Regions from separate parts of the Mesorhizobium sp. M7A.F.Ca.MR.148.00.0.0 genome, predicted to be linked through region 3. Evidence: predicted binding sites of a transcription regulator. Region 3 holds the regulator's gene; each other region holds the start of a gene.
What was found. Region 3 encodes LexA, which represses DNA repair genes until DNA is damaged. Its sites were predicted from a motif close to TGTTCNNNNTGTGTTCNG; they were not measured.

Region 1 (5,469 bases), on a different contig from region 3:
GCGGAACGGCGAATGCCTGGACCAGAAGGCTGGCATCGTCTCGCAGCCAAGGCCGACCACCGGCACGCCGCGCGTCTCCAGCACTTCCAGCGTCTTTTCGATGTCGAGGATGGCCTTGGCGCCGGCCGAGACGACGATGACCGGCGTGCGCGCCAGCTCGTCGAGATCGGCGGAAATGTCAAAACTCTTTTCGGCGCCCTTGTGCACGCCGCCGATGCCGCCGGTGGCGAACACTTTTATGCCGACCATATGCGCCGCGATCATCGTGGCGGCGACCGTGGTGCCACCGGTGCGCCCTTGCGCCACGGCAAAACCGAAATCGGCGCGCGACAGCTTCATGGCGTCGCCCGTCATCGCCAGCGATTCGCGCTCGCCGTCCGAAAGCCCGATCTTGATGCGGCCGCCAACCACGGCGATCGTCGCCGGCACGGCGCCGCCATCGGTGATGATCTTTTCGACGTCGGCCGCCATGGCGCCATTGTCGGGGTAGGGCATGCCATGGGTGATGATGGTGCTTTCCAGCGCCACCACCGGCCGGCCGGCAGCCAGAGCCTGCGCCACCGGCGCGTGGATGTCGATGAAGGGGCGGGCGGTCTCAGGGGTCATCAGGGTCTCCAATCCGGAATGCGGCGCGTCCGTGGGGACACCAGGCAACATCGCGGCACTATGAATTCGCCGGTCTCATGCCACTTCCCTGGCATCCGGCACAAGAGCCAGCGCTTCCGCGAAGCTTGAGGCGGTGAACTCGGGAACGGCGTTGGCGCTTTCGATGGCAAGCGTCGCCCCGGCGATGCCTTCGCGCAGGGCCACCCGCAGCGGCAGTCCGCGCAGCAAGGCAGCGACCGTTGCGCCCGCCAGCGCATCACCGGCCCCGGTGACGTCAGTGACCTTTCGGGGATTGGGCGGCATGATCGAAAAGGCGCCTGTTTCATCGAACCCCAGCACGGGCGCCTCGCCCGCCGTCACCACGCCACTGACGAGGCCGCTGCATCGCAACCCGTCGACGACCTCGCGCTGCCTGGCATTCGCGGCGACGCCGGCCAGCACCATGGCCTCGCGCCGGTTCATGAAGACCAGCGAGAGCTTCTTCAGCACCGGTATCAGCCGCACCACCTTGGCCGGCGAGATGGCAATGGCGAAAACCGGCTTGCCCGCGGCGAGCGCGACCAGCCGTTCCAGCGCCGAAGAGGGCAGATTGGCGTCGCACAGGATCGCGTCGGCGGCGGCGATCACCTCCCGCACCTTGGAGCGCCTGATCTGCTTGGGAAACGCCAAATCATAGAGCGCCATGTCGGCAAAGCCGACGATCAGCTCGCCTTCGATGTCGATCAGCGCGGTGTAGCTCGGCGTCGTGCGGTCGAGGAAGACCGCCGACAGGTCGGTAATGCCTGTCTCGGCGATGGCTCGCGAAACGGTATCGGCAGCGGCATCGCCGCCGCGAACCGACATCAGCGACGCGGAGACGCCGCGCCGCACGGCGCTGCGCAAAGCATTGAAGACGCCGCCGCCGACATCCTCGCGCATTGTGCCCGGATTGGAGGCGGCAGGCACGTAAGCGCCGGACACCTGGCCGCGTCGGTCGATATGGGCGCCGCCTATGGCCAGTATTTTCGCGGATTTCAGCATGCCGGCGATATGACCTTTGTTATTCCAGCCGCACAAGCGCTAGGCTGTGCGACGGAGCTTCGCATGCGAGGCGGCGATTCGGCAGGTCGAAACAACCGAGCCGTCTGGCCCAACGTGCGGTGCATTCCTGATCGAATCCCTGGACAAAAAAAGAACAAATCCGGATATTGCTTGTTTTTCAGTTATTTGACCCCTCTTGCCAAATGAGAACAAAAAAGGTACAAATAGGCAGGGATTACGGATTGTCCGGCCTTCATTGACGACCAAGGGGTGATGTATCATGGCTCAGAATTCTTTGCGGCTGGTAGAGGACAAGGCAGTGGACAAATCAAAGGCTCTGGATGCGGCGCTGTCGCAGATCGAGCGGGCTTTCGGCAAGGGCTCGATCATGCGGCTCGGCGCCAACGATCAGGTCGTCGAGATTGAAACGGTGCCGACCGGCTCGCTTGGCCTCGACATCGCGCTTGGCGTCGGTGGCCTGCCGCGCGGCCGCATCATCGAGATCTACGGGCCGGAAAGCTCGGGCAAGACGACGCTTGCCCTGCACACCGTTGCCGAAGCCCAGAAGAAGGGCGGCATCTGCGCTTTCGTCGATGCCGAGCACGCGCTTGACCCGGTCTATGCCCGCAAGCTTGGCGTCGATCTCGAAAACCTTCTGATCTCGCAGCCTGACACTGGGGAGCAGGCGCTGGAAATCTGCGACACGCTGGTGCGCTCCGGCGCCATCGACGTGCTGGTGGTCGATTCGGTCGCGGCGCTGACGCCACGCGCCGAAATTGAAGGCGAGATGGGCGATTCGCTGCCCGGCCTGCAGGCCCGCCTTATGAGCCAGGCGCTACGCAAGCTGACCGCGTCGATTTCGCGCTCCAACACCATGGTCATCTTCATCAACCAGATCCGCATGAAGATCGGCGTCATGTTCGGCTCGCCTGAAACCACCACCGGCGGCAATGCGCTGAAATTCTACGCTTCGGTGCGCCTCGACATCCGCCGCATCGGCTCGATCAAGGACCGCGACGAGGTTGTCGGCAACCAGACCCGCGTCAAGGTGGTCAAGAACAAGCTGGCGCCGCCCTTCAAGGTGGTCGAATTCGACATCATGTTTGGTGAGGGCGTCTCCAAAACCGGCGAACTGGTCGATCTCGGGGTCAAGGCTGGTATTGTCGAGAAGTCTGGCGCCTGGTTTTCCTATAACTCGCAGCGTCTCGGCCAGGCCCGCGAAAATGCCAAGCTGTTCCTGCGTGACAATCCCGACACGGCACGCGAGATCGAGTTGTCGATCAGGCAGAATGCCGGGCTGATCGCCGAGAAATTCCTCGAGAATGGCGGCCCTGAGCGCGGCGATGATGACGGTTTCGAGGAAGAATCCGGCGCGATGTAACAGCTTCGTGCGCGATGCCGGCCGGAGTTCGGCCATAATCGCGTTCTATTATCTCAGGCTTATGTAATCGAGTTCCGTGTTATTGCGTTTCGAAACCGCCGGCCCAGTGCCGGCGGTTTTGCGTTTTGGCGGCGGAACCAGGCCGGGTCGAACGGCCGGCAAAGGCCGTGGATTGGACCAATTCCGTGTTTCTGGACAGGGTGAAGCGCGGCGGCTAAAAGGCCAAGTCCTAATCTTCTAAAACGCAGAGCCCATTTCCGCCGGTTTGCCGGCGGCTCTTCCGAAAAGGCAGCATTCATGAGTGGCGTGAACGAAATCCGGTCGACATTTCTCGACTACTTCCGCAAGGAGGGTCACGAGATCGTCGCGTCGAGCCCGCTGGTGCCGCGCAACGATCCGACGCTGATGTTCACCAACGCCGGCATGGTGCAGTTCAAGAACGTCTTCACCGGTCTGGAGAAGCGGCCCTATTCGCGCGCCTCGACCGCCCAGAAGAGCGTTCGCGCCGGCGGCAAGCACAATGATCTCGACAATGTCGGCTACACCGCGCGCCATCTGACCTTCTTCGAGATGCTCGGTAATTTCTCCTTCGGCGACTATTTCAAGGAGCGCGCCATCGAGCTTGCCTGGAACCTGATCACCAGGGAGTTCGGGCTGAACAAGGACAAGCTGCTGGTCACCGTCTATCACACGGATGACGAGGCGGCCGGCTTCTGGAAGAAGATCGCCGGTTTTTCCGACGACCGCATCATTCGCATCGCGACCTCGGACAATTTCTGGGCGATGGGCGACACCGGACCGTGCGGGCCGTGCTCTGAAATCTTCATCGACCGCGGCGAACACATCTGGGGCGGCCCTCCCGGCAGCCCGGAGGAAGATGGCGACCGTTTCCTGGAATTCTGGAACCTGGTGTTCATGCAATATGAACAGGTGACGAAGGAGGAGCGCATCGACCTGCCGCGTCCGTCGATCGACACCGGCATGGGCCTGGAGCGGATGGCCTCCATCCTGCAAGGGGTGGAAAGCGTCTTCGAGACCGATCTGTTCCGTCACCTGATCGACGCGGCCTCGTCCGCGATCGGGCATGGTCCCGACAAGGAGACGGTCGCGTCCTACCGGGTCATTGCCGATCATCTGCGCTCGTCCTCCTTCCTGGTGGCGGACGGCGTGCTGCCTTCGAACGAAGGCCGGGGCTATGTCCTGCGCCGCATCATGCGCCGCGCCATGCGCCATGCGCAGCTGCTGGGTGCCAACGAACCGCTGATGTGGAAGCTGGTGCCGGCGCTGGTGCGCGAGATGGGCCAGGCCTATCCGGAGCTGCTGCGCGGCGAACAGTTGATCACCGAGACGCTGAAGCTCGAGGAGACCAGGTTTCGCAAGACGCTGGTGCGCGGCCTCGGCCTGCTCTCCGAGGCGACGGAGACGCTGCATGCCGGCGACATGCTGGACGGCGAAACGGCCTTCAAGCTCTACGACACCTATGGCTTCCCGCTCGACCTGACGCAGGACGCGCTGCGCCAGCGCAGCATCTCGGTCGATCTTGCCGGCTTCACCAACGCCATGGAGCAGCAGAAGGCCGAGGCGCGAAAGCATTGGGCAGGCTCCGGCGACGCGGCGACCGAGACCATCTGGTTCTCCGTGCGCGAGAAGGCGGGCGCCACCGAGTTCCTCGGCTATGAGACTGAAGCTGCCGAAGGCATCATCCAGGCGCTTGTCCGGGACGGCAAGGCTGTCGACAGCGCCGGCAAGGGTGACGCGGTGGCGATCGTCGTCAACCAGACCCCGTTCTATGCCGAGTCCGGCGGCCAGATGGGCGACACCGGCGTTATTTCAGGCGAGGGCTTCTCGATCGAGGTTTCCGACACGCAGAAGAAGGCCGATGGGCTATTCGTCCACATCGGCGAGGTGGCCAGCGGCACGGTCAAGACCGGTGTTGCCGTCGAGCTCAAAGTCGACCATGCGCGCCGCTCCAGGTTGCGCGCCAACCATTCCGCGACGCATCTGATCCATGAGGCGCTGCGCGAGGTGCTGGGCAGCCATGTCGCGCAGAAGGGCTCGCTGGTCGCGCCCGAGCGCCTGCGCTTCGACATCTCGCACAACAAGCCGATTTCACCGGAGGATCTCGAAGTGGTCGAGCGCATGGCCAACGAGATCGTCGTCCAGAACGGCCCGGTGACCACGCGCCTGATGTCGGTCGACGATGCCATTGCCGAAGGCGCCATGGCGCTGTTTGGCGAGAAGTACGGTGACGAAGTGCGCGTCGTGTCCATGGGCACCGGTGTGCACGGCGCCAAGGCCAACCGGCCCTATTCGATCGAGCTTTGCGGCGGAACGCATGTCCGGGCGACTGGCGATATCGGCCTGGTGCGTGTCGTGTCGGACAGCGCGGTCGCCGCCGGCGTGCGCCGCATCGAGGCGCTGACCGGCGAAGCCGCGCGCAAACATCTCGACGAGCAGGATAG
Region 2 (5,469 bases), on a different contig from region 3:
TGACGCGGATGCCGTCGACACCGAGCTTGCCGGCCAGCCCCTTGGTCAGACCGAGGATACCGGCCTTGGCGGCCGTGTAGGACGGCATGTCGGGGTGGTTGATGAGATAGGATGTCGAGGTGAAGTTGATGATCGAGCCGCCGCCGGCCCGCTTCATGCCCGGCGCCACCGCTTGGGCGGTGAAGAAATGCGGCCGCAGATTAATGGCCTGATTGTTGTCCCAGAACTCGACCGTCACGTCCTCGACGGCGTGGCGTTCATCCCAGGCCGCATTGTTGACCAGCACGGTGACATCGCCATGCGCCTCGGCGGCCTTCGCGGCGGACGCCCGCAGGGCCTCGACGTCGCGTAGGTCGGTCTTGAGATAGAGCGGCCGCTTGCCGAACGTCTTCTCGATGCGGTCGGCAAGAGCCGTGCTTGGGCCGTCGGCGATGTCGATGAAGGCGACATTGGCGCCTTGGCGCACAAAACCCTCGGTCAGTGCAGCACCTATCCCGGAGCCGCCGCCGGTGATCAGCACCGAGGCTCCTTCGAGGTCGGCAAAATGCGCCGATGGCATCATATCTGTTCTCTCCAGCGGATGGCCCCGAAAATCGGATCGATTTTTGGGAAAGGCATCATGCGCAAACGTTAAAAGCTACAGCGTCCTTTGCGCGTCTTGAAAGACGTGCGGCGCTATAGCGTGACCGGCGCGCATCCTAGCCACGCAAGGCGCGCGGGCAAGGGCGAACCGTCGAATTTCAGGGCTTATGTCAGACAAAACGACAATGCGCCGCACCGGATGCGCATGGCGGCACCGTCGGGATTACGGACTACGGGGAATCGCCGGTCAGATCGCCTTGGCGCGCAGGGCGCCGCGAAAGGAATCGCGGAGATAGCCAAGCGTGGCGTCGGCATCGACGGGCTTGCCGAACAGATAGCCTTGCCCGCCGGCGCAGCCGAACTGGACGAGGCGGTCGGCCTGCGCTTCCTGCTCGATGCCTTCGGCGACGACGTCCATGCCGAGCCCCTCGCACATTGCGAGGATGGCGCGGATGATGTGCTCCGAGGGACGGTCGTCGAGAATGGAGGAGACGAAGGCGCGATCGATCTTGAGCTTGTCGAAATGGAATTCCCGCAGACGGCCGAGCGAAGACTGGCCGGTGCCGAAATCGTCGAGCGAGACGCGGATGCCGACGCGGCGCAGATCCTCGACGATCTGCGCGGCCGAGGCCGGGTCGTTCATCAGGCCGGTCTCGGTGATCTCGATCTCCAGCCGCCGCGGATCGAAGCCGGTGCGATCGAGGATCGCCAGTATGTGCAGGCCGGTGTTCTGGTCGACGAGCTGCGATGGCGACAGGTTGAACGACAGGAAGAGGTCCTTCGGCCAGCTTCTGGCGGCTTCGGTCGCCTTGCGCAGCACCAGCTGCGACAACGGGCCGATGATGCCGCGCTCCTCGGCGATGGGAATGAAGACGGTCGGCGGCACCGAGCCGAGGTCGCGATCTGTCCAGCGCGCCAGCGTCTCGAAGCCGATGGTGCGGCGCGTGGCGAGATCGACGATGGGCTGGAAATGCGGCTCCACCTCGCCGGCCGAGACAGCCCGGCGCAGCGCCTGTTCGATGCGGGTGACGCGCTTGGCCGCCTCTTCCATCTCACGGGTGTAGACGACGACGCGGCCACGGCCGGAACGCTTGGCGTGATAGAGCGCCGTCTCGGCCTTGTTGATGAGGATTTCCGTGGTCTCGTCGCCCGAATAGAACAGCGAGCAGCCGACCGAGGCCGAAAGCCTGGCGGTGCGTTCGCCGACATCATAGGGCGCCGACAGGATCTCGATCAGCATGCGCGACTTTTCGGCCGCCGCCTCCTCGCTGAACACCAGGGGATAGAGAAAAGCGAATTCGTCGGCGCCGATGCGGCAGACCGTGGAATGGCCGTCCATCGAGGCGCGCAGCCGCATCGCCACCTGGATCAGGATATCGTCGCCGGCCTTGTGGCCGAACAGATCGTTGATCGGCTTGAAGCCGTCGAGGTCGAGAATGCCGACGGTAAAGGGCGCGGGATCGTCGGCACGGTCGGCGATCAGGCGATCGACCTTGTCGAAGAAGCGGCGATGGTTGCCAAGCCCGGTCAACGGATCTGTGAATGCCAGATCCGTGCTCTCCCTGTTTGCCTGACCGGTGCCAAACGAAGTTTGCATCGGTGTCCCTGTTTTGTGACGTCGGAATTTATTTTCAGACTGGCAGCAAACCCTTTAGGAAACGTATCGCGAAATCGATTTTCCACGGGCAACCGCGACTGTTTCGAAGGATCGATGAAAGCAGCGCATTCGGGTGTCGGATGCCGATCCCAGGAATGTCGCGATTGGCAGACGGGCAGTGAGCCTGTACAGGCAAGACAGTCGTCCATCCGAGCCGCCGGAGACCCGCCATGAAGCTGAAAATCGCCGTCCAGATGGACCACATCTCCACCGTGTCGATCGCCGGCGACACCTCGTTCGCGCTGTCGCTGGAAGCGCAGCGGCGCGGCCATGAGCTTTTCCACTACACGCCGGATCGGCTCTCGTTGCGCGACGGCAAGGTATTCGCCCGCATCGAGGAAATGCAGGTGCGCGACGAGAAGGGCAGCCACTATTCGCTGGGCGAGAAGGTGCGTACCGACCTGTCGGAGATGGATGTGGTCCTGCTGCGCCAGGATCCGCCCTTCGACATGAACTACATCACCACCACGCACATTCTCGAACGCATCCACCCGAAGACGCTCGTGGTCAACGACCCGGCCTGGGTGCGCAACAGCCCGGAAAAGATCCTCGTCACCGAATTTGCCGACCTGATGCCGGACACGCTGATCACCAAGGATCCGCTGGAGGTCGCCGCCTTCCGCAAGGAGTTCGGCGACATCATCGTCAAGCCGCTCTACGGCAATGGCGGCGCCGGCATCTTCCATCTGCTCGAGGGCGACCGCAACCTTGCCTCGCTGCTGGAAATGTTCGGCCAGATGTTCCGCGAACCCTATATCGTGCAGCGCTACCTCAAGGACGTGCGCAAGGGCGACAAGCGCATCATCCTGATCGACGGCGAGCCGGTCGGCGCCATCAACCGGGTGCCGGCCGAACACGATTCCCGCTCCAACATGCATGTCGGCGGCCGCGCCGAAAAGACCGAACTGACGGCGCGGGAACGCGAGATCTGCGCCCGCATCGGCCCATCGCTGAAGGAGCGCGGCTTCATCCTGGTCGGCATCGACGTCATCGGCGACTACATGACCGAGATCAACGTGACCTCGCCTACCGGCGTGCGCGAGGTCAAACGCTTCGGCGGCGCCGACATCGCCAGCCTGTTCTGGGACGCGGTCGAGGACAAGCGGAAGTAAGGGCAAGCCTCTTTCACGGATACTGATTAGGGCTGCCGGTTAAATAGGATAACCGCCAACCCGATCAGGCTAACAACCGTGCTGATGGCCGCACCAATGATCGCCAAAAAAGCGACGACGCCAAATGTCACCACACATCTCTCACCGTGGCATCGGTCCAAAAAAACAAAGAGGTAGATGCCGAGCCCGACGATGATTGGCGGCACAACCGCCATAATTGCAAGCAGCCTGGTGTTGCTCAAAGCGCGCGGCCCCGACGAGAGATCTCCATAGTCGTATCATTTCCCGCTGCGGCAACAACCATTCCGCGCGATCGTATTCAGTGATCGTGTTTTCCGTTTTCATTTTGTCTTAACCATGTTCCGTTTTTGCAACCACGCTCGCTTCCACTGCAACCCCAGCGGTCATGCGTTCCCGTAATGTTCTTGATTTGACTGTTGAAGTGTGATTGTCTGCCCGAGGGGCCGTTCCTGGCCTGAACGCAGGGCTGGGGCCAGCCTGAATTGGGGTTGCACGATGGTGGCGCGGGTTCGCACGGTGGCTTTCCAGGGCATCGAGGCCGTGCCGGTCGACGTGCAGGTGATGATCGCGCCCGGCAAGGTCAACATGCACATCGTCGGCCTGGGCGACAAGGCGGTGGCCGAAAGCCGCGAGCGGGTGCAGGCCGCACTGCATGCTTCCGGCCTGTCGATGCCGTCGAAGAAAGTCACGGTCAATCTGGCGCCGGCCGACCTGCCGAAGGAAGGCAGTCATTACGACCTGCCGATCGCGCTTGGCCTGATGGCTGCCCTTGGCGCTATTCCAGGCGACATGCTGGCCGGCTATGTCGTGCTTGGAGAATTGTCGCTCGACGGCACGATTGCCGCGGTCGCCGGCTCCTTGCCGGCGGCGATCGCAGCCAATGCCGAGGGCAAGGGCCTGATCTGCCCGTTCGCATGCGGGCCGGAAGCGGCTTGGGCTGGTCGGGAATTCGACATTCTGGCGCCGCGCAGTCTGATAGCCATCGCCAATCATTTTCGCGGCACGCAGGTGCTGTCGCGCCCCGAGGCCGGCATCCATGCCGCCGCTCTGGATTTGCCTGACCTCGCCGACATCAAGGGCCAGGAGACCGCCAAGCGGGCGCTGGAAGTGGCCGCCGCCGGTGGGCATAATCTCTTGATGATCGGGCCGCCGGGCTCGGGCAAATCGATGCTGGCGCAGCGGCTGCCGTCGATCCTGCCGCCGCTGGCGCCGAAGGAGCTTCTGGAAGTCTCGATGATCGCCTCCGTGGCGGGAGAGCTCGGCGAAGGCAAATTGACCGACCGGCGGCCGTTCCGCGCCCCGCACCACTCGGCCTCGATGGCGGCGATGGTCGGCGGCGGCATCCGCGCGCGGCCGGGCGAGGTGTCGCTGGCCCATCACGGCGTGCTGTTCCTAGACGAGTTTCCCGAGTTCACACCGCAGACGCTCGATGCGCTGCGCCAGCCATTGGAGACCGGCGACTGCATGATCGCGCGAGCCAACCATCGCGTCACCTATCCGGCGCGTATCCAGCTGGTGGCGGCGATGAACCCGTGCCGCTGCGGCATGGCCGGCGAGCCGGGCTATCGCTGCCTGCGCGGCGAGCGTTGCCGTACCGACTATCAGGCGCGCATTTCGGGTCCGCTGCTCGACCGCATCGATCTCAGGATCGAAGTGCCGGCGGTCTCGGCCAGCGACCTGATCCGGCCCGACCGGGCGGAGAAAAGCGCCGATGTGGCGCTGCGCGTGGCACGCGCCCGCACCATCCAGCGCGAGCGCTTCGAGCGGCTCGGCGCCACCCGCGCCACCACCAACGCGCATTGCGCGCCCTCGGTCATCGAAGAGATCGCCATGCCGGACGCCGCCGGCCTGTCGCTGCTCAAGGACGCCAGCGAAAAGCTCGCCTTTTCGGCGCGAGCCTATCACCGCGTGCTGAAGGTGGCGCGGACGCTCGCCGATCTCGACGCCAGCGAAACCGTCGGCCGCATCCATCTGGCCGAAGCGATCTCCTACCGCATGAGCTCGGAGCGGATGGCGCAGGCGGCGTAGATCCGCCGACATGCCGGCCTCGCCACATTGCATTCCGCGATCACGCCATAACCCGGCCTCCGCGAATCG
Region 3 (5,469 bases):
AACCGAAACTTGGCAATGCTCGGGCCGCACAAGCACCGGCCCGACCTGAGCGGAAAGCTGGAAGCGATCCTGACCGAACCATCGCTCTACGACGAAGCGCTGCTGCTGCTTGCGCGCAACGGATTCGACATCGGTGCCGATGCCAGGCGCACGGACTGGCGTGAGACGCGAACCGAGAACGAAGAGGTGCTGGTCGCCTGGCAGACGATCTATCGCGATCCGCAGCGCTACTGGATGTTCTACGAACTGGCAGAGAAGCTGGTCGACTTCGAGGATTATTTCCGCCGCTGGCGCTTCAACCACGTCACCACGGTTGAGCGCATCATCGGTCTGAAACGCGGCACCGGCGGCACGTCGGGTGCTTCGTATCTGAAGAAGATGCTCGAGGTGGTGCTGTTCCCGGAGCTGTGGACGGTCCGCACCCGGCTCTGACATCGTCGAAATGAAAACAGCGACGCGCGGCGGCGGAACACCCTTCGCGAACAACCGGGGACTGACTGACCATGAGTGGATTTCCTGATCTCGCCGCAGTCGAAGCGATGGATGCCACAGATCCGCTGCGGGCCATGCGCGACCGTTTCATTCTGCCGGAGGGGGTGATCTATCTCGACGGCAATTCACTGGGGGCAGCGTCTCATGCCGTTTTCGGCGAGCTGCAGCAGGCGGCAACCCAGGAATGGGCCCAGGATCTCATCCGAGCCTGGAATACGGCCGGATGGTTCGAGATGCCGATCGAACTCGGCGATCAACTCGGGCGCCTGATTGGAGCCGCGGCCGGCCAGACCGTCGTCTGCGACACGACGTCGACCAACATCTACAAGGTGCTGCATGCGGCGCTGGAGATGCGGCCGGGCCGGTCGGTCATCGTCGCCGAGGGTGACAGTTTCCCCACCGACCTGTACATCGCCGAAGGGGTGGCCTCGACACGGGACGGCGTCCTGCTGCGCCTCGCGGGCGTCGACGCGCCCACCATCGAAGAGCTGATCGACGAAAACGTCGCGGTGGTGCTGGTCAACCACGTCAACTACAAATCGGGTGAACTGCGCGACATGGCGGCGCTGACGCGCAAGGCTCATGCGGCCGGAGCGCTGATCGTCTGGGATCTATGCCACACCGCCGGCGCCCTGCCCGTCGAGCTCGATCACGCAAATGCCGATTTCGCCATCGGCTGCACTTACAAGTACCTCAACGGCGGTCCGGGCGCACCGGCCTTCATCTATGCCGCGCAGCGCCATCACGGCGATATCAGCCAGCCGCTCAGCGGCTGGTGGGGCCATGCGCGGCCCTTTGCCTTCGAACGGGGGTATGTTGCCGGCACCGGTATCCGCCGCTTTCTGTGCGGCACCCAGCCTGTCCTGTCGATGCGGGCGCTCAAAGGCGCGCTTGTTATCTGGAACGACGTCGACATGGCGGCATTGCGAAAAAAGAGCGTCGCGCTGACGGAACTGTTCATCCAGCTCGTCGAAGCAAAGTGCGGCGCCTATGGCCTCACGCTGGAGACCACCCGCGACGCGACCAGGCGCGGCAGCCAGGTGTCGTTCCTTCACGATCACGGCTATCAAATCATGCGGGCGCTGATCGAGCGCGGCGTCATCGGTGATTTTCGCGCGCCATCGACCATCCGTTTCGGCTTCACGCCGCTCTATGTCGGCTACAAGGATGTGTGGCTGGCGGTTCAAGTGCTAGAAGACATTCTGCGCACGGGCGCATGGAAGGACCAGCGTTTCGCCGTCAAGGAAGCCGTTACCTGACGCAACGATCTCCGCGATTTGCCGTCGCCGCCCTCACTGCCCGGCAGATGACGGAGGGCTGAATTCCAGCCACAAATGCCAACAGACGTTGGCGTTTTGGCTCCGTTTCGTTCACGGCAAACGAACGTCCCGAAGATTGATAGCGTCCCTTGTGGCGGTCGATCGGCAGATGATGCCAAGCCTTGGGTCGAGGATGAGCCACAGGTCATTAACCATAATGGTTTCAATGTGAGCAGGCGCATTGCCGTGGTTGGCGCCTGTCGATCGCGACCCGCTGGCAAGCCGAAATAATTTCAGCAGCCTTAACAAATTCATTAAACTTTAAACGGTTGCAGAACACAACTGGAACAGATAGTGTTTGTTCTGGGTTTGTTTTTCGATTCTGGTTTCAGGTAATCTGGGGGCCGCCATGCTGACACGCAAGCAACATGAACTGCTGATGTTCATCCATGAACGCCTGAAGGAGAGCGGCATTCCGCCATCCTTCGACGAGATGAAGGAGGCGCTCGACCTTGCCTCCAAATCCGGGATTCATCGGCTGATCACCGCACTTGAGGAGCGCGGCTTTATTCGCCGGTTGCCCAACCGGGCACGCGCGCTGGAAGTGCTGCGATTGCCGGACTCGATCGCGCCCGGCCTCAACGCGGCAAAGAAGTTTTCGCCAAGCGTCATCCAGGGCAGTCTCGGTCAGGGTGGTGCTCTTGGCCGGCAGATCAAGCCGGCGCCTTCGCGGATGCCCTCGCCCGGCAATGATGACGATGCGGTCTCCGCCGTGTCGATACCGGTGATGGGCCGTATCGCCGCCGGTGTGCCGATCGATGCCATCCAGCATCAGACGCATTCGATCTCGGTGCCGCCGGACATGATCATGGGCGGCGCCCACTATGCGCTGGAGGTCAAGGGCGACTCGATGATCGAGGCCGGTATCTTCGACGGCGACACCGTCATCATCCGCAATGCCGACACGGCGAACCCCGGCGAGATCATCGTGGCGCTGGTCGATCAAGAGGAAGCGACGCTGAAGCGGTTCCGCCGCAAGGGCGCTTCGATTGCTCTCGAAGCCGCCAATCCGGCCTATGAAACCCGTATTTTCGGCCCAGACAGGGTCAAGGTGCAAGGCAAGCTCGTCGGCCTCATCCGCCGCTACTGAGGCGGCTGCGGGTTGGCCGCTGGCTTCTCGGGTTTCTTGAAGGGTGCCAGCCCCCTCGCCTCACGAGAGTATTTGCGTTGCGTGTGCCAGGGCCGATATGGGCTGTTCACCGCGAAGCTGATTGTCGCCGGCGTGGTCGCCGATTGGCGATCGAAGAAGACCGCGGCACTGCCTTTGCGAGCCAGTTGCCGCTTGGTGATGACGAGAACCAGCGGATTGTGACAGGCGTCATAGGCGGTGGCGTCATTGATGACGATCAGCTCGGCGAAGCCGCAGGCTTTCCAGGTGTCCTTGCGGTCCTCGACATAGGCAATGATCGCACCGGACATATGCCTGGCCACGCAAACGCCTGAGGAGCAATAGAACGGCGATCCCGGCGGTAGCTCAACGGCGTCCGCGACGTCGAATTGCCCATCGCTCTTGTCGAACACCTCTGGCACGACGATGGTTTCTGATGTCAGGGCGCGTTTCCAGTTGTCGACGGTGAATTCGTTCGGCCGTTCCCGGCTGACGGCAAGCTCGCCGCCACCGATCGGCAACGCCACCAGCCGGGCGTCTTCCGAGATCAGCACATCCGGCGTGCGCGTATCCGAGACGGTCAGCAAGCCTGCCAGCGCGAATGGCAGAGCAGCGAGCCGCAGCCAAGTTGTCGCCATCGTCGCGATGACCAGGGCAATTGTCACCAGCAGGACAGATTGCTGCGAAATCAGCCCAACCCCATCGACAGGCGAACGTTCGGAGATCCAACCCGATATGGCGATCATCACCGTCAGACCCTTGCCCATCAGGTAGAGGGCCGGCCAATCCAATCCGAAAGGCATCAGCAGCGCGCTTGCGACAGCCAGGAACATGACGACGGTGACGATCGGCATAACCGCCAGATTGGCGAACAGGCTGAGCGGCGACACACGCTGAAAATGCCAGATGGCAAACAGCGTCGTGGCGCTGCCGGCGATGATGGAGGTCATGGCAAGGCCGGTTGCCGCGAGCACGAACTTTCGCGTCAGGAAACCGGGCATGGATCGCTTTGGGGGCGGCGGTCTTGCTTTTCCCGCGCGGTGATCGGCCCAGCCGGCATAGGCGCCGACCAGAGCCGCGGTCGCGGCGAACGACATCTGAAAACTCGGGCCGACCACCTCATGCGGCGACACCACGATGACGGCGATCGCCGAGATCGCCAGATTGCGCATGGTGAGTGCTGCTCGATCGAACAGCACGGCAATCAGCATCACCGCCAGCATGATGAAGCTGCGCTCGGCGGCAACGACGACTCCAGAGATGATGAGATAGGCCGCGATCGAGAACAGTGCGGCGACGGCGGCATACTTCTTGACCGGGCGACGCGCGGAAAAGTCGGGAAACAACGCGAAGGCGCCGCGCAGCAAGCCCATGATGGTGCCTGCGACCAGCGCCATGTGCAGTCCCGAAATCGAGATGATGTGGTAGATGCCGGTACGTCGCATCGCCTCATTGATGTCATCGGGAATGCCGGCGCGCACGCCGACGATCAGCGCCGCGGCGATCTCGCCTTCGGCGCCGCCGACGCTCGCCCTGATATGGTCGGCGATGGCCTCGCGGGCATTTTCCACGCTAGAGGAAATTCGGGCCGGCAGCGGCATGTCGCCACCATCGCTGACGACAAGCTTTGGGTTGCCGAGAAAGAACCCGCTGCCGCCGATGCCGGCAAAATAGCTGTCGAAGGAGAAATCATAGCTGTCCGGCCGCACCGGCCCAGTCGGCGGCAAAAGCTTGGCATATCCAGTGATGAGGGAGCCTGCGGTCACGTCAGCCGGGATCTTGCGTGCCGAAAGCCGCACCCGTTCCGGCGCATAGCGCAGTTTCGGTCTTGCGGTCGATGTCACGTCGATGGTCAGCCGGATACGGCCAGTTTCCATCCGGTCGAGCGAGACGACGCGGCCGGTCACCTGCGTCGAGATTTCCGAGCCCAACATTTGTGTGCCCGCACGCCACGTCTCGACCTTGGCAGCAAGCAGTCCTAGGGCGCACAAAAGCGCCGCCATGAAACACAGATGGGTCTTTGGCCATGAGCGCGAGACCAGCGCACAGATCCCCGTCAAGATGACAACCGCGACAGGTCTCGCAAAGTCGGGTTCAGCCGTCAGCGAAAAATAGCCGATCGCTCCGATCGCCAGGCAGACCGGCACCAGCAGGAAGGCCACGCCCCGGTCGAGTTCCAGGCTCGCCGCCGTGTTCACGCTGTGACGCAGGCGAGGCAGTGATGTCAGGCTGATTTGCCGGCGCACGCGAACGATCCTGCCGGTTTCGGCAACAGGAACAGAGGCGGCGACATCCGCTTGCAAGGGCGCCTTGCCGGGATCCGGCACAAGGGGCGATGGCGGCGGCAATGGGGCTGGCCGAGGCGCAAACAGGGACCGTTCGCTGACGCCGATGGCAGCGTCCTCGCCCTGATCCGAGCCCCAGCCTCGTCCAGCCATCGGGTCTGCCCCTTGCGCCCTCGACACCCTATGCTACATGAACGCCGGGCGCGCGAAAGCCCGCGCAACCGCACCCCGCTTCAGATGGTTTCCGAGAGTTCCATGTCCGACA
Region 4 (5,469 bases), on a different contig from region 3:
GCCGGCCTTGATCTTCTCGACGGCTGCCTTGGCTTCCGGCTTTGCCTGCGGATCCGACGGGAAGACGAACATGGTGCCCTCGCCGGCCGGGCCGGCAACCTGCCAGAATTCCGGCGAGGCGATGGAGTCCGGCATGATCAGCTGGAACTTCAGGTTCTGTTCCGCCGACTGACGCAGGATCAGGCCGGCTTCAGGATGGTAGCCGCCGAAATAAACAACGTCGGCTTTCAAATCCTTGAGCTTGGTGACGAGAGCCGAATAGTCCTTCTCGCCAGCGTTGATGCCGTCATAATAGACCTCCTTGAGGCCGCCGGCATTCATCGTTGCCCTGACGGCGTCAGCCACGCCCTGTCCGTAGGCGCTCTTGTCATGCAGGACGACGACATTCTTGCCGGCAAACTTCTTGGCGATCCATGGGCCGATGAAGGCGCCCTGCGCGTCGTCTCGCGTATAAAGGCGCATGATCGTCGGCCAGCCGGCCTTGGCTGCCGCATCGGTCAGCACCGGGTTTGACGAGGCCGGGCTCATCATCAAGGCGCCGGCTTCGGCATAGACAGCTGATGCCGGAATGCTGGAACCCGAGCAGGCATGGCCGTCGATGAACTTGACGCCATCGGCGACGACGCGGTTGGCAACCGACACGGCCTGCTTGGGATCGCATTGGTCGTCTTCGATGCTCAGCTTGATCTGACGACCGTCGACACCGCCCGCAGCGTTGATCGCATCGGCGGCAGCCTGTGCGCCCTGCTTGAACTGATCGCCGATGGTGGCGAGCTGTCCTGTCATCGGGCCCACCACCGCAAAGGTGATGTCGTCTGCGAATGCGACCGGCGTGCTCAACATCAGGCCGAATATGGCCGCGTTCAAAATACTCAATTTTTTCATGACGGTAGAACTCCTCCACTCACGCGCGGCCGCCCCGGCCGCGCTTCTTCCAGAGAGGCCGGACAATTTCACCCTTCATTGAGCCTGTCTAGGCGCATTGGCGCCGCTCGATTGGGCCTGCAAGACGTCATCCACGCAAAAAGCCACGCCAGCCTTGTTCCGGCTGGTCGCGGCTTTTTTGCCCGTCGAGCAATCTCCAGGCGCCCCCGCGCCTAAAAATCCGCTCAGCTTCCCTGTGTCGCGCACGACTGGGCCTTGCGGCCTGCCGCGTTCTTTCCCTCGCCTTCGTGACCGTCTTGCGCGGCCTTCAATTTCGCCGGGTCTGGCCGTCTGTGCGGCCTTGATCCCGGAGCTTCCCTGTCTTCGATGGACCTGTCTGCGATTGGCAGATTTCAGTGCATGGTCATCCATTCGCGGGCTTCGCGCAGCGCCGTGGCGATCTCGACCTTCGACATGGCGGCCGAAAGTTCCGAGCGCAGCTCGGCGGCGCGGGCCGAGCCCTTGATTGCGGCGATGTTGAACCATTTGTGGGCGGCAACGACATCGGTCTCGCAATCGCGGCCGGTCGCATACATCATGCCCAATTCGAAAAGGATGTCGGCCTGGGCAGTTGCTCCCATGGCGCCGAAACCTGCTTCAAGCATTTCAAAACGTGCCATTTCAATCCCCTGTTTTCCGGCCCCTGTCAGGCTCCCGAGAGCTGCCTTCTTTCGTCTTGCCGGCTGCTCTTCCGATGCTTTCGAGAATGCCGTGCAGGCTTGAATCCGTCGTTAAATGGCGTGCTTAATTTGAGGAAAACAAAGCTAAAACAAGAGGTAAACGCCGAAATTCGTTAAGGATACAAACCCAGCAATTCAGCCTGCTTGCCTCAAATTTGACGAAAGTTTTCTCGCGCGGGGGCAAGACTTCGCTAACCACGGCAGACAAAGGCGATGCGCCGATCGTTTCATTTCATCGTCGAGGAGGCGCTTTCAGGCGGCTGCGAAATCCCAAAGTCTTCCGCTACGGCACCGCTTTTGTTTTGCCGGGAGCTGGATTAGCTTACGTTTGCGTAAGCGGCAGACCGGCGAGGCGGAGCATCCGGCCGGACATCCACAGGGAGGAAGACATGTTTCGAAAACTGAGCCTGGCCCTTGCGGCCACATTGATCGTGGCGAGTGCGGCATGGGCCGATCCGATCGAAGGCAATTGGAAGACGCAGGCCGGCGAAACCGCGGCCATCGCCGGCGGCAGCTCGTTTTCCATCACGCTCAAGTCCGGGAAATATGCCGGCAAGACCATCGGCTCGCTCAAGGCGACGGGCGACAACAAATATGCCGGCAACATCACCGATCCGGCAAACGACAAGACCTATTCGGGCAAGGCGACATTGTCGGGCACCTCTCTTAAGATGAGCGGCTGCGTGCTCGGCGGGCTGATCTGCAAGAGCCAGACCTGGCACAAGCTCTGATCGAGCGCATCCTTGCGACATGAGGACGGGGCCCCAGCGGGCCCCGTTTTCGTTTTGTCGACACATCCTGCACCGGTGATGCTCGATACCCGCGGCGGCTATCCAAACCGACGCCGGCGCCGTCGAAACCCCGTCAATCATCTTGAACGGCAGATGAACGCCGGCATCAGAGCCGGTTCAGTTGCATCAGGGCATTCTCCGGCGTGTTGAAGGAGACCGACCCAATGCTTGCTCGCCGCTTCACCATCGTCTGCCTGCTGGTGAGCCTGTTTGGAATGTTCTTCGCCATCCTCGTCGCCGAAGCGGGCCGTCCGGCCCGCGCCTGGGACGAAGCCAGTTCCAGAACCTGCCGCCTCGCCTGCCCCACCCATCTTCGCAACTGAACAAAGAACCAAGACCTCGAAAAGAAAAGCTGAAACACCATGAACCGCATCGCCGCCAACGCTCTCAAGACACTTCGGCTTCTGCCGCGGGCGGCGCTTATCCTGGCGGTTCTGGCCGCTCCGGTTCTGGCCGTGCCGATGATGCGCTCAGATGCCGGCTCGACGATCGACGCACCAGCCCTGAAGAAGTCCGGCGTCGGCTTTGTGCTCCTGGTCAGCCTGCAGCGCGGTTGAAGAAAAACGGCGCGTTGGCCGCCTTCGGTCGCGACACCCCTCCCAAGTGCCGATCCAAGTCTCTATATTGAGCCATGGAAAAGCGAATCTACCCACAAGCCATCGAATCTGTCGTCATGCCGGAGCCTTTTGGCCGGCAAAGCTTTGATAGCGCCGAAAAAGCAGTCAAGGCACTGCAGGCGCTTTACAACCGCAACACCAAGTTCCTGCGCGACTCCTTTGCAGAGCTAGCGGCAGCAGGCGGCGACAATGGCAAGCGCTACCGGGCCTTTTATCCGGAGATCGGTGTCACCACCAACTCGTTCACCCAGATCGACTCGCGCCAGGCCTATGGCCATATGCCGACGCCCGGGCATTTTTCCACCACCATCACCCAGCCGGGCCTGTTCGAAAGCTACCTCGTAGAGCAGTTGCGCCTGATCATGCGCAATCATGGGGTTGCGGTCACGGTGTCGGAATCGACCACACCCATCCCGCTGCATTTCGCCTTCCTTGAAGGCACCCATGTCGACGGCGCGACGGCAGAGCGCATCAAGCGGCCGATCCGCGACCTGTTCGACGTGCCGGATCTCGACGGCACCGACGACCAGATCGCTAACGGCACCTTCGAAGTCGCCTTTGGCGAGCCGAGGCCTCTGGCGCCCTTCACGGCGCAGCGCATCGATTATTCGCTGCACCGGCTGTCGCACTATACGGCGACCACGCCGCAGCAGTTCCAGAACTTCGTGCTGTTCACCAATTATCAGTTCTACATCGACGAGTTCGTCGCCCGCGCCCGCGACCTGATGGCCAGCGGCGGCGGCGGATACACGGAGTTCGTCGAGCCGGGCAATGTCATCACCAAGAGCGGGCAAAGCGCGCCAAGCGAAGGCGTTGCACCGCCGCGCCTGCCGCAGATGCCGGCCTATCACCTGAAGAAATCGGGACATGGCGGCATCACCATGGTCAATATCGGCGTCGGGCCTTCCAACGCCAAGACCATCACCGACCATATTGCGGTGCTGAGGCCGCATGCCTGGGTGATGCTCGGCCACTGCGCCGGCCTGCGCAACACCCAGGCGCTTGGCGACTATGTGCTGGCGCATGCCTATGTGCGCGAGGACCATGTGCTGGACGACGATCTTCCGGTCTGGGTGCCGATCCCGCCGCTGGCCGAGATCCAGGTGGCGTTGCAGGAAGCCGTCGCCGAAGTCACCGGCCTTACCGGCTACGACCTGAAGCGCATCATGCGCACCGGCACCGTCGCCACCATCGACAATCGCAACTGGGAACTGCGCGACCAGCGTGGTCCGGTACAGCGTCTGTCGCAATCTCGCGCCATCGCACTCGACATGGAATCGGCGACCATCGCCGCCAATGGCTTCCGCTTCCGCGTTCCCTACGGCACGCTGCTGTGCGTTTCGGACAAACCGCTGCATGGCGAGTTGAAGCTGCCCGGCATGGCGACCGAATTCTACAAGCGCCAGGTGGCGCAGCACCTGACCATCGGCATCAGGGCGATGGAGAAGCTCGCGGAAATGCCGATGGAGCGGTTGCATTCGCGCAAGCTCAGAAGTTTTTCGGAAACGGCGTTCCAGTAGGCCGATGCCACGCATCGCGGCGGCATTTCTCATCTTGATTGGGCCGCATTTCTGCCGATAAGCAGGCGGCATGGAGAGAGCGAGCCTCGGGACATTGCTGATTTCGGTTGCATTCCTGGCAATGCTGGCCTGTTCGATCGCTCTGGTGACCGGGTTTTTCGGAACGCTGCATCCCGCCTTCGATTCCTTCTCGCATTTCCGCGTCCACCTTGCCGTGCTGATGGCGCTTTGTGCGCTGCCGCTGCTGGCCACGACATTTCGCCTGCAGGCGGCCGTGGCACTGCTTTTTGCCGTGGCGGCCTTCGCCACCACTTCCGGGTCGCTGTCCTTCTCCCGCCTGTGGCCGGTTCAGGCCGCCTATGAAGCAAAGAACGAAGACCGCGCGATCTACAAGCTGCTGCAGATGAACCTGCGCTACGACAATCCGACGCCGAAGAAGGTGCTGTCGCTGATCGGCCGGACCAATCCCGACGTGATCACCCTCGACGAGGTATCGGCGATGTGGGCGACCGAGCTTGGCTATATCAGCAGCGCCTATCCATACCGGATCCTCTGTCCCTATCCCAACGGCATATTCGGCGTCGCGCTGCTCTCGCGGCGGCCCTTTGCCGCGGGCACCGAGGCGCGTTGCGAAAGGCGCGGCGCCATGGCGACAGCGACCGTCGACTTCGGCGGCATCGACGTCGATGTCGCGGCGATCCACCTCAGTTGGCCGTGGCCACGCGAGCAGTACTGGCAGATCGGCGAGTTGACGGAGCCGCTTTCCGCGCTCGGCGAGACGGCCATCATGGCGGGCGACTGCAATGCCGCGCCATGGAGTGCCGCCGTGCGGCGGGTCGCGGCGCTTGGCGGGCTGACCGTGATGCCGTCCGCCGGTCCGACCTGGATCCACATCAAGCTGCCGGACTTCCTGCGGCGCTTCGCAGGCCTGCCGATC

Region 1: recA (recombinase RecA) is a predicted target of LexA. The motif match lies at 1,832-1,849, and genes of this name have one in related genera.
Region 2: EOB49_RS21345 (YifB family Mg chelatase-like AAA ATPase) is a predicted target of LexA. The motif match lies at 3,761-3,778, and genes of this name have one in related genera.
Region 4: EOB49_RS02460 (sel1 repeat family protein) is a predicted target of LexA. The motif match lies at 1,679-1,696, and genes of this name have one in related genera.

Annotation. Positions count from the first base shown of each region.
Region 1 covers NZ_RZTB01000028.1:37,359-42,827, forward strand. Annotated here, with positions in the region: gene EOB49_RS13785 (pseudouridine-5'-phosphate glycosidase) at 1-606, opposite strand, end outside; gene EOB49_RS13790 (carbohydrate kinase family protein) at 682-1,626, opposite strand; gene recA (recombinase RecA) at 1,907-3,007, shown strand; gene alaS (alanine--tRNA ligase) at 3,305-5,469, shown strand, end outside.
Region 2 covers NZ_RZTB01000063.1:27,027-32,495, reverse strand. Annotated here, with positions in the region: gene EOB49_RS21365 (SDR family oxidoreductase) at 1-562, opposite strand, end outside; gene EOB49_RS21360 (EAL domain-containing protein) at 830-2,179, opposite strand; gene gshB (glutathione synthase) at 2,410-3,351, shown strand; gene EOB49_RS21350 (hypothetical protein) at 3,378-3,593, opposite strand; gene EOB49_RS21345 (YifB family Mg chelatase-like AAA ATPase) at 3,868-5,400, shown strand.
Region 3 covers NZ_RZTB01000005.1:36,244-41,712, reverse strand. Annotated here, with positions in the region: gene kynA (tryptophan 2,3-dioxygenase) at 1-432, shown strand, start outside; gene kynU (kynureninase) at 504-1,751, shown strand; gene lexA (transcriptional repressor LexA) at 2,161-2,901, shown strand; gene EOB49_RS03200 (ComEC/Rec2 family competence protein) at 2,895-5,357, opposite strand; gene gltX (glutamate--tRNA ligase) at 5,460-5,469, shown strand, end outside.
Region 4 covers NZ_RZTB01000004.1:2,406-7,874, forward strand. Annotated here, with positions in the region: gene EOB49_RS02455 (ABC transporter substrate-binding protein) at 1-885, opposite strand, end outside; gene EOB49_RS02460 (sel1 repeat family protein) at 1,278-1,544, opposite strand; gene EOB49_RS02465 (DUF2147 domain-containing protein) at 1,994-2,335, shown strand; gene EOB49_RS36345 (hypothetical protein) at 2,560-2,718, shown strand; gene EOB49_RS02470 (hypothetical protein) at 2,758-2,952, shown strand; gene EOB49_RS02475 (AMP nucleosidase) at 3,027-4,532, shown strand; gene EOB49_RS02480 (endonuclease/exonuclease/phosphatase family protein) at 4,603-5,469, shown strand, end outside.